4 regions of the Kluyvera huaxiensis genome follow, and region 1 is predicted to be linked to each of the others. Evidence: predicted binding sites of a transcription regulator. Region 1 holds the regulator's gene; each other region holds the start of a gene.
The links. Region 1 encodes PurR, which represses purine synthesis genes. Its sites were predicted from a motif close to CANGCAAACGTTTGCNTG; they were not measured.
Positions count from the first base shown of each region.

Region 2: the regulator PurR is predicted to act here: its motif matches at 1,236-1,253, upstream of ABOC97_RS06845 (nucleobase:cation symporter-2 family protein).
Region 3: the regulator PurR is predicted to act here: its motif matches at 1,800-1,817, upstream of carA (glutamine-hydrolyzing carbamoyl-phosphate synthase small subunit).
Region 4: the regulator PurR is predicted to act here: its motif matches at 1,780-1,797, upstream of cvpA (colicin V production protein).

Region 1 covers NZ_JBEFLV010000001.1:71,755-75,049, reverse strand. Annotated here, with positions in the region: gene ABOC97_RS00410 (MFS transporter) at 1-428, opposite strand, end outside; gene cydH (cytochrome bd-I oxidase subunit CydH) at 589-678, opposite strand; gene purR (HTH-type transcriptional repressor PurR) at 972-1,997, shown strand; gene punR (DNA-binding transcriptional activator PunR) at 2,014-2,925, opposite strand; gene punC (purine nucleoside transporter PunC) at 3,037-3,295, shown strand, end outside.
Region 2 covers NZ_JBEFLV010000005.1:7,059-10,353, forward strand. Annotated here, with positions in the region: gene ABOC97_RS06845 (nucleobase:cation symporter-2 family protein) at 1-1,181, opposite strand, end outside; gene gltS (sodium/glutamate symporter) at 1,465-2,667, shown strand; gene glpK (glycerol kinase GlpK) at 2,834-3,295, opposite strand, start outside.
Region 3 covers NZ_JBEFLV010000007.1:193,309-196,603, reverse strand. Annotated here, with positions in the region: gene ABOC97_RS09870 (alanyl-tRNA editing protein) at 1-363, shown strand, start outside; gene dapB (4-hydroxy-tetrahydrodipicolinate reductase) at 632-1,453, shown strand; gene carA (glutamine-hydrolyzing carbamoyl-phosphate synthase small subunit) at 1,909-3,057, shown strand; gene carB (carbamoyl-phosphate synthase large subunit) at 3,075-3,295, shown strand, end outside.
Region 4 covers NZ_JBEFLV010000002.1:228,206-231,500, forward strand. Annotated here, with positions in the region: gene folC (bifunctional tetrahydrofolate synthase/dihydrofolate synthase) at 1-978, shown strand, start outside; gene dedD (cell division protein DedD) at 968-1,642, shown strand; gene cvpA (colicin V production protein) at 1,852-2,340, shown strand; gene purF (amidophosphoribosyltransferase) at 2,374-3,295, shown strand, end outside.

The sequences.
Region 1 (3,295 bases):
ATATTGGCAATCGTCAGCCCCATAAACATGGTGGCGACCGCGCTGGCCTGCTTGTGTTTTGGCACTACGCTTGCCGCTACAACCGATCCCAGACCGAAGAACGCTCCGTGGTTGAGACTGGTAATAATGCGCGACAGCATCAGGGTGGTATAGTCCGGCGAAATAGCCGACAGCACGTTGCCCAGCGTAAAAATGGCCATCAGGAAGATCAGAGCGTTACGACGGCCGCGATGGGACAACAGCAGCGTCATCAGCGGCGCACCGACCATAACCCCTACCGCATAGGCGCTGATCAGCATTCCGGCCGCCGGTATGGAGACGTCAACGCCTTTCGCAATAACGGGCAGCAGCCCCATCGGTGAGAACTCTGTGGTACCAATACCAAATGCCCCGATAGCTAACGCTAGTAAGGGAAAGTTAATTTTCATGCAATGACTCCGTTTAGCCGCAGTCTGGACGCGGCCTGGCAACATAGTGCAAAAGCATGACATCAATCACAGAAAAACAGAAGTGTACAAAACTGCAAAAGATTATTGCGAAATGAGTAACAATCAGTCGTGAGGGAGCGGATGCCCCCTCACTGGGGAATTAATGCAAAATAGCGGTAAAACCTGCAGCGACGATCAGAGCCAGCGCAATAACGGTCGTACAGAGAGACAGTTTAAGATCGGTACTCATCAATTTTTCTCCTTTTGATTACCACAGTAAAACTGCGTTTAATCATTTTTGCACAGTTAATCGTAAAAATCTTCACAGATTTAGCAGGATGTTTGTTTTTGCTCTTCCACTTTGCGCCAGGATAAGTCAAAATTCGACGCTTATTTATGAGCGTACCGGCCATTGACCCCCTCCTGTCGTCCTGTATCGTTTCCCGGCGAATCACAATCACTAAGATTGTGCCAGGGTGTGTGAAGGCAAACGTTTTCCTTTCGATTTTATCAGGGGCAGGCCAGGGTCTGGAGTGAGATGGAATGGCAACAATTAAAGATGTAGCGAAGCGCGCAAACGTTTCCACTACAACCGTATCACATGTAATTAACAAAACGCGTTTTGTCGCTGAAGATACGCGCGAAGCCGTGTGGGCGGCTATCAAAGAGCTGCATTACTCACCGAGCGCCGTTGCCCGTAGCTTGAAGGTCAATCACACCAAATCGATTGGTTTGCTGGCCACCAGCAGCGAGGCCGCCTACTTTGCCGAAATTATCGAAGCCGTTGAGAAAAACTGCTTTGAGAAAGGCTATACCCTGATTCTCGGCAACGCGTGGAACAATCTAGAAAAGCAGCGCGCTTATCTGTCGATGATGGCGCAAAAACGCGTCGATGGCCTGCTGGTCATGTGCTCTGAGTATCCAGAACCCCTGCTGACTATGCTCGAAGAGTATCGTCACATTCCTATGGTGGTGATGGACTGGGGTGAAGCTAAAGCTGATTTTACCGATTCGGTTATCGATAACGCCTTTGAAGGCGGCTATATGGCTGGTCGTTACCTCATCGAGCGCGGCCATCGCGATATTGGCGTGATCCCTGGCCCACTGGAGCGTAACACCGGCGCAGGTCGTCTGGCGGGCTTCATGAAGGCAATGGAAGAAGCGCTGATCAACGTCCCGGCTAGCTGGATTGTTCAGGGCGACTTTGAGCCCGAGTCAGGCTATCGCGCGATGCAGCAGATTCTGTCTCAGCACCCGCGCCCTACCGCCATCTTCTGCGGCGGTGATGTGATGGCGATGGGTGCGCTCTGCGCCGCCGATGAGATGGGGCTGCGCGTGCCGCAGGATATTTCACTCATCGGTTACGATAACGTGCGCAACTCCCGCTTCTTTACGCCGGCGCTGACCACCATTCACCAGCCAAAAGATTCGCTCGGTGAAACGGCCTTCAATATGCTGATGGACCGTATCGTCAGCAAGCGCGAAGAGTCGCAGTCGATTGAGGTGCATCCACGCCTTATCGAGCGTCGCTCCGTGGCCGACGGCCCGTACCGCGACTACCGCCGTTAATTTTCCAACGGACGCCTTACACGGGCGTCCGCAACCACTCCTCGTTTAACGTCTCACTGTCCCCCAGATACTCCAGCAGCCAATTTAATGCTGGCGAAGCTTCGCTTTGCTGCCAGGTCACACAGCAAGCCGCATCCGGGAAGGGATTTTCCAGCGTCAACGCCACCCACTCCCCGCTATCCAGCCACGGCTGCGCCCGATGTCCGGGGACCATTGCGGCACACAGCCCTGCTGAAATGCAGGTTTCCGAGGATTCCCAGTCCGGTACTACCACCCTCTTTTGGTTATCCAGCAGCCAGGTCGTACGTTTGGGTAATGAACGCGAGGTATCTTCGCGCACCAGCGATGGCCAGTTGCGCAACACTTCATCGCTAAGCGGGCCTTCCATCTTCGCCAGAGGATGGGAGCTCGCCACCACGCAGTGCCAGTTCAGCATGCCCATATCGCGAAAAGCAAAGCGCCCACCGACCGGAATGGCCTGGGTGGCGCCAATCGCTAATTCCACGCGTCCATCAGCCAGGGCGTCCCACACGCCGTTGAACACTTCCTGAAAAACAATCAGTTCAACATCGTTAAAATGACGGTAAAAATCGACAATCAGCTGGCGGGTACGTTCCGGTTTAACGATATTATCGACGGCAATGGCTAACTGCCCGCGCCAGCCGTTAGCAATCTGCTGGCATTGCTGGCGCGTGATCTGCATTTTTTTGATGACAGAGCGCCCTTCCTTTAAAAACCATGCTCCCGCGGGCGTTAATTCAACATCCCGATGGCGTCGTTCAAACAGCGGGACCGCCAGCCACTCTTCAAGCTGACGCACCGTATAGCTAACCGCTGAAGGCACCCGGTGCAGCTCCTGCGCTGCCGCGCTAAAACTACCATTACGGGCTACCGCATCAACCACTTCCAGAGAATATTCAGACCACATTTTTTGCCTGCAAAAAATTTGAACCCATGACTCAAATATTAGCGTTTCACAACCGCTATTGCACTCTCTACACTCTGCCGGACTATTTACTAACGATAAAAAGGGCGATTTATGCAACCTGGGAAAGGATTTTTAGTCTGGCTCGCGGGACTCAGCGTGCTGGGCTTTTTGGCGACCGATATGTACCTGCCAGCCTTCGCGGCCATTCAGGAAGACCTGCAAACGCCGGCATCCGCAGTGAGTGCCAGCCTGAGTCTGTTCCTCGCGGGTTTCGCGATAGCGCAACTGCTGTGGGGGCCACTGTCTGACCGCTATGGCCGTAAACCTATTCTGTTGGCGGGTTTAACCATTTTCGCCATTGGTTGTCTGG
Region 2 (3,295 bases), on a different contig from region 1:
GATGCGGCGATGGTGCCGAACATCACCAGCGTGGCGCCGCCGAGTACCGGCTCTGGAATATGCTGCACAAAACCGCTCACCGCCGGGAACAGGCCCAGCACGATAAGCATCAGCGCCACCACAAAACCAACGTAGCGGCTGGCGACGCCGGTCAACTGAATCACACCGTTGTTCTGCCCAAAGCATGAATTCGGGAAGGTATTGAATACCGCAGAAACACAGGAGTTCAGGCCGTTAGCCAGCACGCCGCCTTTCAGGCGTTTCATGTACAGCGGGCCAGAAACCGGCTGCTCGGAGACGTCGGAGGTCGCGGTGATATCGCCGATGGTTTCCAGCGAGGTGATCATGAACACCAGCATCAGCGGCAGCAGCAGGTTCCAGTCGATACCTAACCCGTAGTACAGCGGTGTCGGGACCATCATCAGGCTGCTATTGGTTGGCGCGGTATTTTCCGGCAGCATGCCGAGAGCCCAGGCTGTCAGGTAGCCCGCCGCCATGGCAATCACCAGCGAGGCAATACGCAGATAAGGGTTACGCTGACGGTTAAGCAGAATAATGATGGCCAGCACAATGCCCGCCAGCAGCAGATTTTTAGGGGCACCAAAGGTGTTGTTTGCTATTGCCGCGTAGCCGCCGCCGATAGACGTCAGGCCGACCTGAATCAGCGACAGACCGATAATCATCACTACCACGCCTGAGACCAGCGGGGTGATCACGCGGCGTGCCAGGTGCAGAACACGGGATAACACCATTTCGGTGCAGCTTGCCAGCATCAGCGTACCAAACAGCGCCGCCATCATCGTTGGCACGTCAGCGCCGCCGGTTTTCAGCGCGGTGCCGCCCATGATCAGCGGAGCGACAAAGTTGAAGCTGGTACCCTGGATAGACAGTAGACCCGAGCCTACCGGGCCCCAGGCTTTAATCTGAATAATAGATGCCACACCGGAGGCGAATAGCGACATGCTGATAATGTGTTGGGTATCTTCGGCTGGCAGACCCAGCGCCTGACAAATCAGCAGCGCGGGGGTGATCACCGCAACAAACATCGCCAGCAGGTGCTGGAGTGCGGCGAAAAGCGTTTGTGGAAGCGGCGGACGGTCTTCCAGACGGTAAATTAGTTCGCTGTTCTGCTTCTGCGCAACCGGTTGCGCATCGGCTTGATCGAGGGTGTTAGAGGACATCTCTTCTGGCAATCCCGTGATGGAAAAGTGGCGATTTTAGCGGACTGGCCGGTAAAAGCAATCGGTTGCTTTCATTGGGGGGAAATTATTGCGGAAAATACCCGTATAACCTGCGTGTATTTAATGGGAGGAGTTAACAAAATTAATGAGGAAAAAACCTTTTTCTATCATTTTCCTACCGTTCTTGCTTACACTTTCGGCCGAAGCCTCATGATGAGGCCATCACGACATCGGAAATTTGTCGCGTATGAATGGATCATGCGTTTAGTAAGGAGCTGCATTTATGTTTCATCTCGATACCCTATCGACGCTCGTTGCCGCAACGCTGGTGTTGCTGCTCGGACGAAAGCTGGTCCAGAGCGTTCCCTTCCTGAAGAAATACACTATCCCTGAACCCGTTGCGGGCGGCCTGCTGGTAGCCCTGGCGCTGCTGGTGCTCAAGAAAAGCATGGGCTGGGAAATTGACTTTGATATGGGGCTGAAAGACCCGTTGATGCTGGCGTTCTTCGCCACTATCGGTCTTAACGCCAATATTGCGAGCCTGCGCGCGGGCGGGAAAGTGGTCGGCACCTTCCTGATTGTCGTCGTAGGGTTGCTGTTGTTGCAAAACACGCTCGGTATTGGAATGGCCAGGTTGCTGGGGTTGGATCCGCTAATGGGTCTGTTGGCTGGCTCCATTACGCTGTCGGGCGGGCACGGTACTGGTGCCGCGTGGAGTAAGCTGTTCATTGAGCGCTACGGCTTTAGCAATGCCACCGAAGTGGCGATGGCCTGCGCCACGTTTGGTCTGGTTCTTGGTGGGTTGATTGGCGGTCCTGTTGCGCGTTACCTGGTAAAACACTCATCGTCCCCGAACGGTACCCCGGATGACCAGGAAGTCCCTACGGCGTTTGAAAAACCGGACGTTGGGCGAGTGATTACTTCGCTGGTGCTGATTGAAACCATCGCGCTTATCGCTATCTGTCTGACGTTAGGGAGGGTGATTGCGCAACTGTTGGCCGGAAGCGCGCTGGAACTGCCGACGTTCGTTTGCGTGCTGTTTGTTGGGGTTATCCTCAGCAACGGTCTGGCGATGGTGGGCTTTTATCGTGTCTTTGAACGTGCGGTATCGGTGTTGGGTAACGTGAGTCTGTCGCTGTTTCTGGCGATGGCGCTGATGAGCCTGAAACTCTGGGAACTGGCGGATTTGGCGCTGCCAATGCTGGTTATTCTGGCGGTGCAGACGCTGGCAATGGCGCTGTATGCCGTTTTCGTAACCTATCGACTGATGGGCAAAAATTACGATGCGGCGGTGCTGGCGGCGGGTCACTGCGGTTTTGGCCTTGGCGCAACGCCGACGGCAATTGCCAACATGCAGGCGATTACCGAGCGTTTCGGCCCATCGCATACCGCTTTCCTGGTGGTGCCGATGGTGGGGGCGTTCTTTATTGATATCGTCAACGCGCTGGTGATTAAGTTGTTCCTGATGCTGCCGATGTTTGGCTGATAAAAAAGCCGGAGCATAGCTCCGGCTTTATTTTACCGTTGGCGGGGGCGCTTCGCTTGCCAGCCCTACGGAGATGGTGTGTCGGATGGCGCTTCGCTTATCCGACCTACGAATCGGTATTGTAGGCTGGATAAGACGTTTATACGTCGCCATCAGGCAAAACGGTTTACTCTTCGTGATCTTCCCACGCTAATGCGCGTTTCACCGCTTTCTTCCAGCCGCTGTAGCGGAAGTTACGCTCGGTGGTTTCAATCCCCGGACGGAACTCGCGCTCAATTACCGCTTTTTCCTGTAGTTCGTCGAGGTTCTGCCAGAAACCAACCGCCAGACCGGCAAGGTAGGCCGCGCCGAGTGCTGTGACTTCACGCACTTCCGGACGCTCTACGCGGGTACCGAGGATATCGGACTGGAACTGCATCAGGAAGTTGTTGGCTACCGCGCCACCGTCTACGCGCAGGGCGTGCAGACGAATACCGGAGTCTGCCTGCATCGCTTCCAGCACGTCGCGCGTCTGGTAAGCGATGGATTCCAGCGTTGCACGGATGATGTGGTTAGAGTTCACGCCGCGGGTCAGACCGAATATCGCCCCACGCGCATACGGGTCCCAATAAGGTGCGCCGAGGCCGGT
Region 3 (3,295 bases), on a different contig from region 1:
TATCATGCGCGATTACATTCTGCCGGACATTTGATTGGTATGGCGGGCGAGCAGTGCGGCTGGCGGCCGGTTAAAGCACATCACTGGCCGGGGGAAGGGCGTATTACCTTTGCGGCGGGTGAATCGGCGGTGCTGCCAGAAGCGGAGGCCTTACTGGCGATTATTAGCGCCTGGCAGGTAGAAGCTCTTCCGCGTCGAATGGCTTTCGAAGGCGGTCTGCGGCTGGTGGCGTTTGGTGAGCTGCCGGCCTATCCCTGCGGTGGGACACACGTCGCCTGTTTATCTGAGATTGGCGACGTGACGATAACCCAGTTGAAGCTCAAGAAGGGAGAAATGATCGTTCGCTATTCGTTGCTGCCCTGAAATCCTTATCTGCAATAGGGCTACGTTGATTGGCTGGCAGCCTGAGCTTTTCTGGTTGTTTTCCCACCACTCCGCGTCATTGCGAGCAAGTTTGACTTCTTTCCCTCACTGCGGCAATGATTCATCCTGCGGGATGAATCATGTCTTTTACTGATATTCCTCTCTGTTTATCATTAAATTCTAATTATGGACGTTTTCGGCTGGCGACCCTGCTGCGGGCTAGTTACTCTGAAAACGATTTACGCAAAATTAACAAAAGAGAATAGCTATGCATGATGCACAAATCCGCGTTGCCATTGCGGGCGCTGGCGGCCGCATGGGACGGCAGTTAATTCAGGCCACGATGGCGATGGAAGGCGTTCAACTGGGCGCTGCGCTGGAACGCGAAGGTTCCTCTTTACTGGGCAGCGATGCCGGTGAATTGGCGGGCGCTGGGAAATCAGGCGTCACCGTTCAGAGCAGCCTCGACGCGGTAAAAGATGATTTTGACGTGTTTATTGATTTTACCCGCCCGGAAGGCACGCTAACGCACCTGGCGTTTTGCCGTCAGCACGGTAAAGGCATGGTCATCGGCACCACCGGTTTCGATGATGCGGGAAAGCAGGCCATTCGTGATGCGTCGCAGCAGATTGCCATCGTGTTCGCGGCCAACTTCAGCGTCGGCGTAAACGTGATGCTGAAGCTGCTGGAGAAAGCGGCGAAGGTGATGGGTGACTACACCGATATTGAAATTATTGAAGCGCACCACCGTCATAAAGTGGACGCGCCTTCAGGCACCGCGCTGGCGATGGGTGAGGCGATTGCCGGGGCGCTGGATAAAGATTTGAAAGATTGCGCGGTCTATTCTCGCGAAGGTTATACCGGCGAACGCGTGCCGGGCACCATTGGCTTTGCCACCGTTCGTGCAGGTGACATTGTGGGCGAACACACTGCGATGTTTGCTGATATTGGCGAGCGCGTGGAGATTACGCACAAGGCTTCCAGTCGTATGACGTTTGCTAATGGCGCGGTCAGATCGGCATTGTGGCTTAAATCAAAATCAAATGGTCTTTTTGACATGCGTGATGTATTGAATTTGAATGATCTATAAGAGTTTATTACCCATCGTGATGTGGTTGTTGTAATCATAACTACTTGATTACGCAGGGCGATATTTTATCGCCCTTTATTTTATCTGTATTTTTTAATATTAAGCCTAAACTGGCTATTTTTATATGTTTTCTTGCCATAATGTGTTGGTTAAATGTAAATTTTGACCATCTGGTCTACTTTTTCACTCTGCCTGATGCGATTTAACACTCTTCCTGGTCCGCAAGCGTTTTCCACAACGACTTATCTGATCTTTTTGACCTCTTTTGGCGGCTGATTTATCCAGTGCCACAAAATAATGATAAAAATTGTCCTTTAAGGTAGACTTTTGCCTAGGCTGTCTCTAGAATGCCGCCGTTTGCCAGAAATACGTCGGTAAGCAGATTTGCATTGATTTGTGCCATTGTTATGCATTAATATGCAAATAAAGCGAGTAAATATTCTCTGGAGGGTGTTTTGATTAAGTCAGCGCTATTGGTTCTGGAAGACGGAACCCAGTTTTACGGTCGGGCCATCGGGGCAACGGGTTCGGCGGTTGGGGAAGTCGTTTTCAATACTTCAATGACCGGTTATCAAGAAATCCTCACTGATCCTTCCTATTCTCGCCAAATCGTCACTCTTACTTATCCCCATATTGGTAATGTCGGCACCAACGCCGCTGATGAAGAGTCCTCCCAGGTTCACGCTCAGGGTCTGGTTATTCGTGACCTGCCGCTGATTGCCAGCAACTACCGCAATACCGAAGACCTCTCTTCTTACCTGAAACGCCATAACATCGTGGCGATTGCCGATATCGATACTCGTAAGCTGACCCGTTTACTGCGCGAGAAAGGCGCTCAGAACGGCTGCATCATCGCCGGTGATAACCTCGATGCGCAGCTGGCGCTGGAAAAAGCCAAAGCCTTCCCGGGCCTGAACGGGATGGACCTGGCAAAAGAAGTGACCACGGCTGAAACCTACGGCTGGACCCAGGGTAGCTGGACGCTGGAAGGCGAACTGCCGGAAGCGAAGTCCGAAGAAGAGCTGCCGTTCCACGTCGTTGCCTACGATTTTGGCGCGAAACGTAACATTCTGCGCATGCTGGTGGACCGTGGCTGCCGCCTGACGGTGGTTCCGGCGAAAACCTCTGCCGAAGACGTCCTGAAGATGAATCCAGACGGTATCTTCCTGTCAAACGGCCCCGGCGACCCGGCTCCGTGTGACTACGCAATTGAAGCGATTGAAAAATTCCTCCAGACCGAGGTTCCGGTGTTTGGTATCTGCCTGGGCCATCAGCTGCTAGCGCTGGCCAGCGGTGCGAAAACCATCAAGATGAAGTTCGGTCACCACGGTGGCAACCACCCGGTGAAAGATATCGATAACAACGTGGTGATGATTACCGCGCAGAACCACGGTTTTGCGGTAGATGAAGCCACGCTGCCTGCTAACCTGCGCGTGACCCACAAATCGCTGTTCGATGGCACCCTGCAGGGGATTCATCGCACCGATAAACCGGCATTCAGCTTCCAGGGCCACCCTGAAGCGAGCCCGGGTCCGCACGACGCTGCGCCGCTGTTCGACCACTTTATCGAGTTAATTGAGCAATACCGTCAGTCCGCGAAATAATCAGGAGTTATAGAGCCATGCCAAAACGTACAGACATAAAAAGTATCCTGATTCTGGGCGCGGGCCCGATTGTTATCGGTCAGGCGTGTGAGTTTGACTACTCCGGTGCCCAGGCGTGTAAAGCGCTGCGTGAAGAGGGCTACCGCGTCATCCTGGTGAACTCCAACCCAGCGACCATCATGACCGACCCGGAAATGGCCGATGCGACCTATATCGAGCCGATTCACTGGGAAGTGGT
Region 4 (3,295 bases), on a different contig from region 1:
GCGGAGCTTGCGGAAAGCGACCATACAGCTTCCTTTGCGGCGATTGAAACGGCGCGGGGTGAAATCTCGCTGACCTATTTTGAATACGGCACCCTCTCCGCGCTATGGCTGTTTAAGCAGGCTAAGGTCGATGTGGTTATCCTCGAAGTAGGTTTAGGCGGTCGTCTGGATGCCACCAATATTGTGGATGCCAATGTTGCCGTAGTGACCAGCATCGCGCTGGATCATACCGACTGGTTAGGGCCGGATCGCGAAAGTATCGGTCGTGAGAAAGCGGGCGTGTTTCGCGCTGGCCGTCCGGCTGTCGTCGGTGAGCCAGATATGCCGCATACCATTGCTGATGTGGCACGCGAGAAAGGTGCACTGCTGCGCCAGCGTGACGTTGATTGGCGTTACACGATTGAGGCCGACAGCTGGAGCTTTAGCGACGCACAGGGCGAGATGCGGAATCTGCCGCTGCCGAACGTGCCGCAGCCTAACGCCGCCACGGCGCTGGCAGCGCTGCGTGCCAGTGGGCTTGTAGTGAGTGAAGATGCCATTCGTGACGGCATTGCTAACGCGATTTTGCCCGGCCGTTTCCAGACAATTCAAACTGAGCCGCGCGTCATTTTAGACGTTGCGCATAACCCGCATGCGGCGGCCTACCTTGCCGGACGTCTCAAATCACTGCCGAAAAATGGGCGAGTGCGGGCGGTTATTGGTATGCTGCATGATAAGGATATTGCCGGTACGCTGGCATGTCTGGAAGAGGTCGTTGACGACTGGTATTGCGCACCGCTGGAAGGGCCTCGAGGGGCGACAGCGGAACAGCTGCGTGAACATCTGCGCGCAGGTACCGTCTTCGCTAGCGTGGCACAGGCATGGAGTGCCGCAATGGCCGACGCGACGCCGGAGGATACGGTGCTGGTGTGTGGTTCGTTCCACACGGTAGCGCATGTGATGGAAGAGTTGGACGCGGGGATAGCTGGTGGCAAGTAAGTTTCAAAACCGTCTTGTCGGGACGATAGTATTAGTTGCCCTGGGCGTTATCGTGCTGCCAGGGCTTCTTGACGGGCAAAAAAAACATTATCAGGATGAGTTCGCGGCTATTCCGCTGGTGCCAAAACCAGGCGATCGCGACGAGCCCGATATGTTGCCAACCGCCACGCAGGCGCTGCCAGCGCAGCCACCTGAAGGCGCGGCAGAAGAAGTCAGGGCAGGGGATGCTGCGGCACCGTCGCTGGATTCCAGCCGCCTTGCGGTCAACGGCAACGGCGATCTGGAACAGATCCCGCCGACGGCTGAACCGCCAAAACCGAAGCCGGTTGAAAAGCCTAAGCCTAAACCACAGCCGGTAACAGAACAGGTTGCCGTCACGCCACCGCCAAAAGCCGCGCCGGAAGAGCAGCCAGCGCCGGTGGGGAAAGCCTACGTGGTGCAGTTGGGGGCACTGAAGAACGCCGATAAGGTGAATGAAATTGTCGCCAGCCTGCGCGGTGCGGGTTATCGCGCTTACACGTCGCCTTCTACGCCGGTTCAGGGTAAAATTACGCGTATTCTTGTTGGCCCGGAAGCCTCAAAAGATAAGCTGAAAGGTTCGCTTGGCGAACTGAAACAGCTGTCGGGATTAAGCGGTGTTGTGATGGGATATACCCCGAACTAACGCAGCTTTACCCTGCACCCAAACCCTTCCCACCGCGGGATGAGGGGCATTTTTTTGCCCGTGGGTGTGGGCCCGAAACCGTGGCGTTGAATATTTTTTCAGCGCCATTTTTTATTTACGCCAGGGAAGGAAATCCCTACGCAAACGTTTTCTTTTTCTGTTAGAATGCGCCCGAACTGGATGACAGGGCGTAAAATCGTGGGACATTTATGGTCTGGATTGATTATGCCATTATCGCGGTACTGGGCTTTTCTTGCTTAGTGAGTCTTATCCGCGGCTTTGTTCGTGAAGCATTATCGTTGGTAACCTGGGGCTGTGCCTTCTATGTTGCCAGCCATTACTACACGGAACTGTCTGTCTGGTTTACGGGCTTTGAAGATGAACGGGTTCGAAACGGGATTGCGATTGCAGCGCTGTTTATCGTAACGCTCATCGTTGGTGCTATCGTGAACTATGTGATAGGCCAACTGGTGGAAAAAACCGGTCTGTCGGGTACAGATAGGGTGTTGGGGATCTGCTTTGGCGCTTTACGTGGGGTGCTGATTATCGCCGCCATCCTGTTCTTCCTTGATACCTTTACCGGGATGGCGAAGAGCGATGACTGGCTGCACTCGCAGTTTATTCCCTATTTTTCACCGGTTATCAGATGGTTTTTCGAATACCTCCAAAGCTCGTCAAGTTTCTTGCCCAAAGTATAAACTTTGGGTCGTTGCTTAACGAGGAAAAGACGTATGTGCGGTATTGTCGGTATCGCCGGTGTCATGCCGGTTAACCAGTCGATTTATGATGCGCTAACGGTGCTGCAGCACCGTGGACAGGATGCCGCTGGCATCATCACCATTGATGCCAACAACTGCTTCCGGTTGCGTAAGGCAAACGGCCTGGTCAGCGATGTCTTTGAAGCCCGCCACATGCAGCGTATGCAGGGCAATATGGGTATTGGCCATGTGCGCTACCCAACGGCGGGCAGCTCCAGCGCTTCTGAAGCTCAGCCTTTCTACGTTAACTCGCCATACGGTATTACGCTTGCGCACAACGGCAACCTGACCAACGCGCATGAGTTACGTCAGAAGCTGTTTGAAGAGAAACGCCGCCACATCAACACCACTTCTGATTCTGAAATCCTGCTCAATATTTTTGCCAGCGAGCTGGATAACTTCCGCCATTACCCGCTGGAAGCCGACAATATCTTTGCCGCCATTGCCGCGACGAATCGTCAGATTCGTGGTGCCTATGCGTGCGTCGCGATGATTATCGGTCACGGCATGGTTGCTTTCCGCGACCCTAACGGCATCCGTCCGCTGGTGCTGGGCAAACGTGATATTGGCGACGGTCGTACCGAGTATATGGTGGCTTCCGAAAGCGTGGCGCTGGATACGCTGGGCTTTGAATTCCTGCGCGATGTGGCGCCGGGCGAAGCGGTCTACATCACTGAGAAAGGGCAGCTGTTTACCCGTCAATGTGCTGACAACCCGGTGAGCAACCCATGCCTGTTCGAATACGTCTACTTTGCGCGCCCGGACTCCTTTATCGATAAGATTTCCGTCTACAGCGCTCGCGTTAACATGGGCACCAAGCTTGGCGAGAAAATCGCGCGCGAGTGGGAAGATCTGGATATCGACGTGGTTATCCCGATTCCAGAAACCTCTTGCG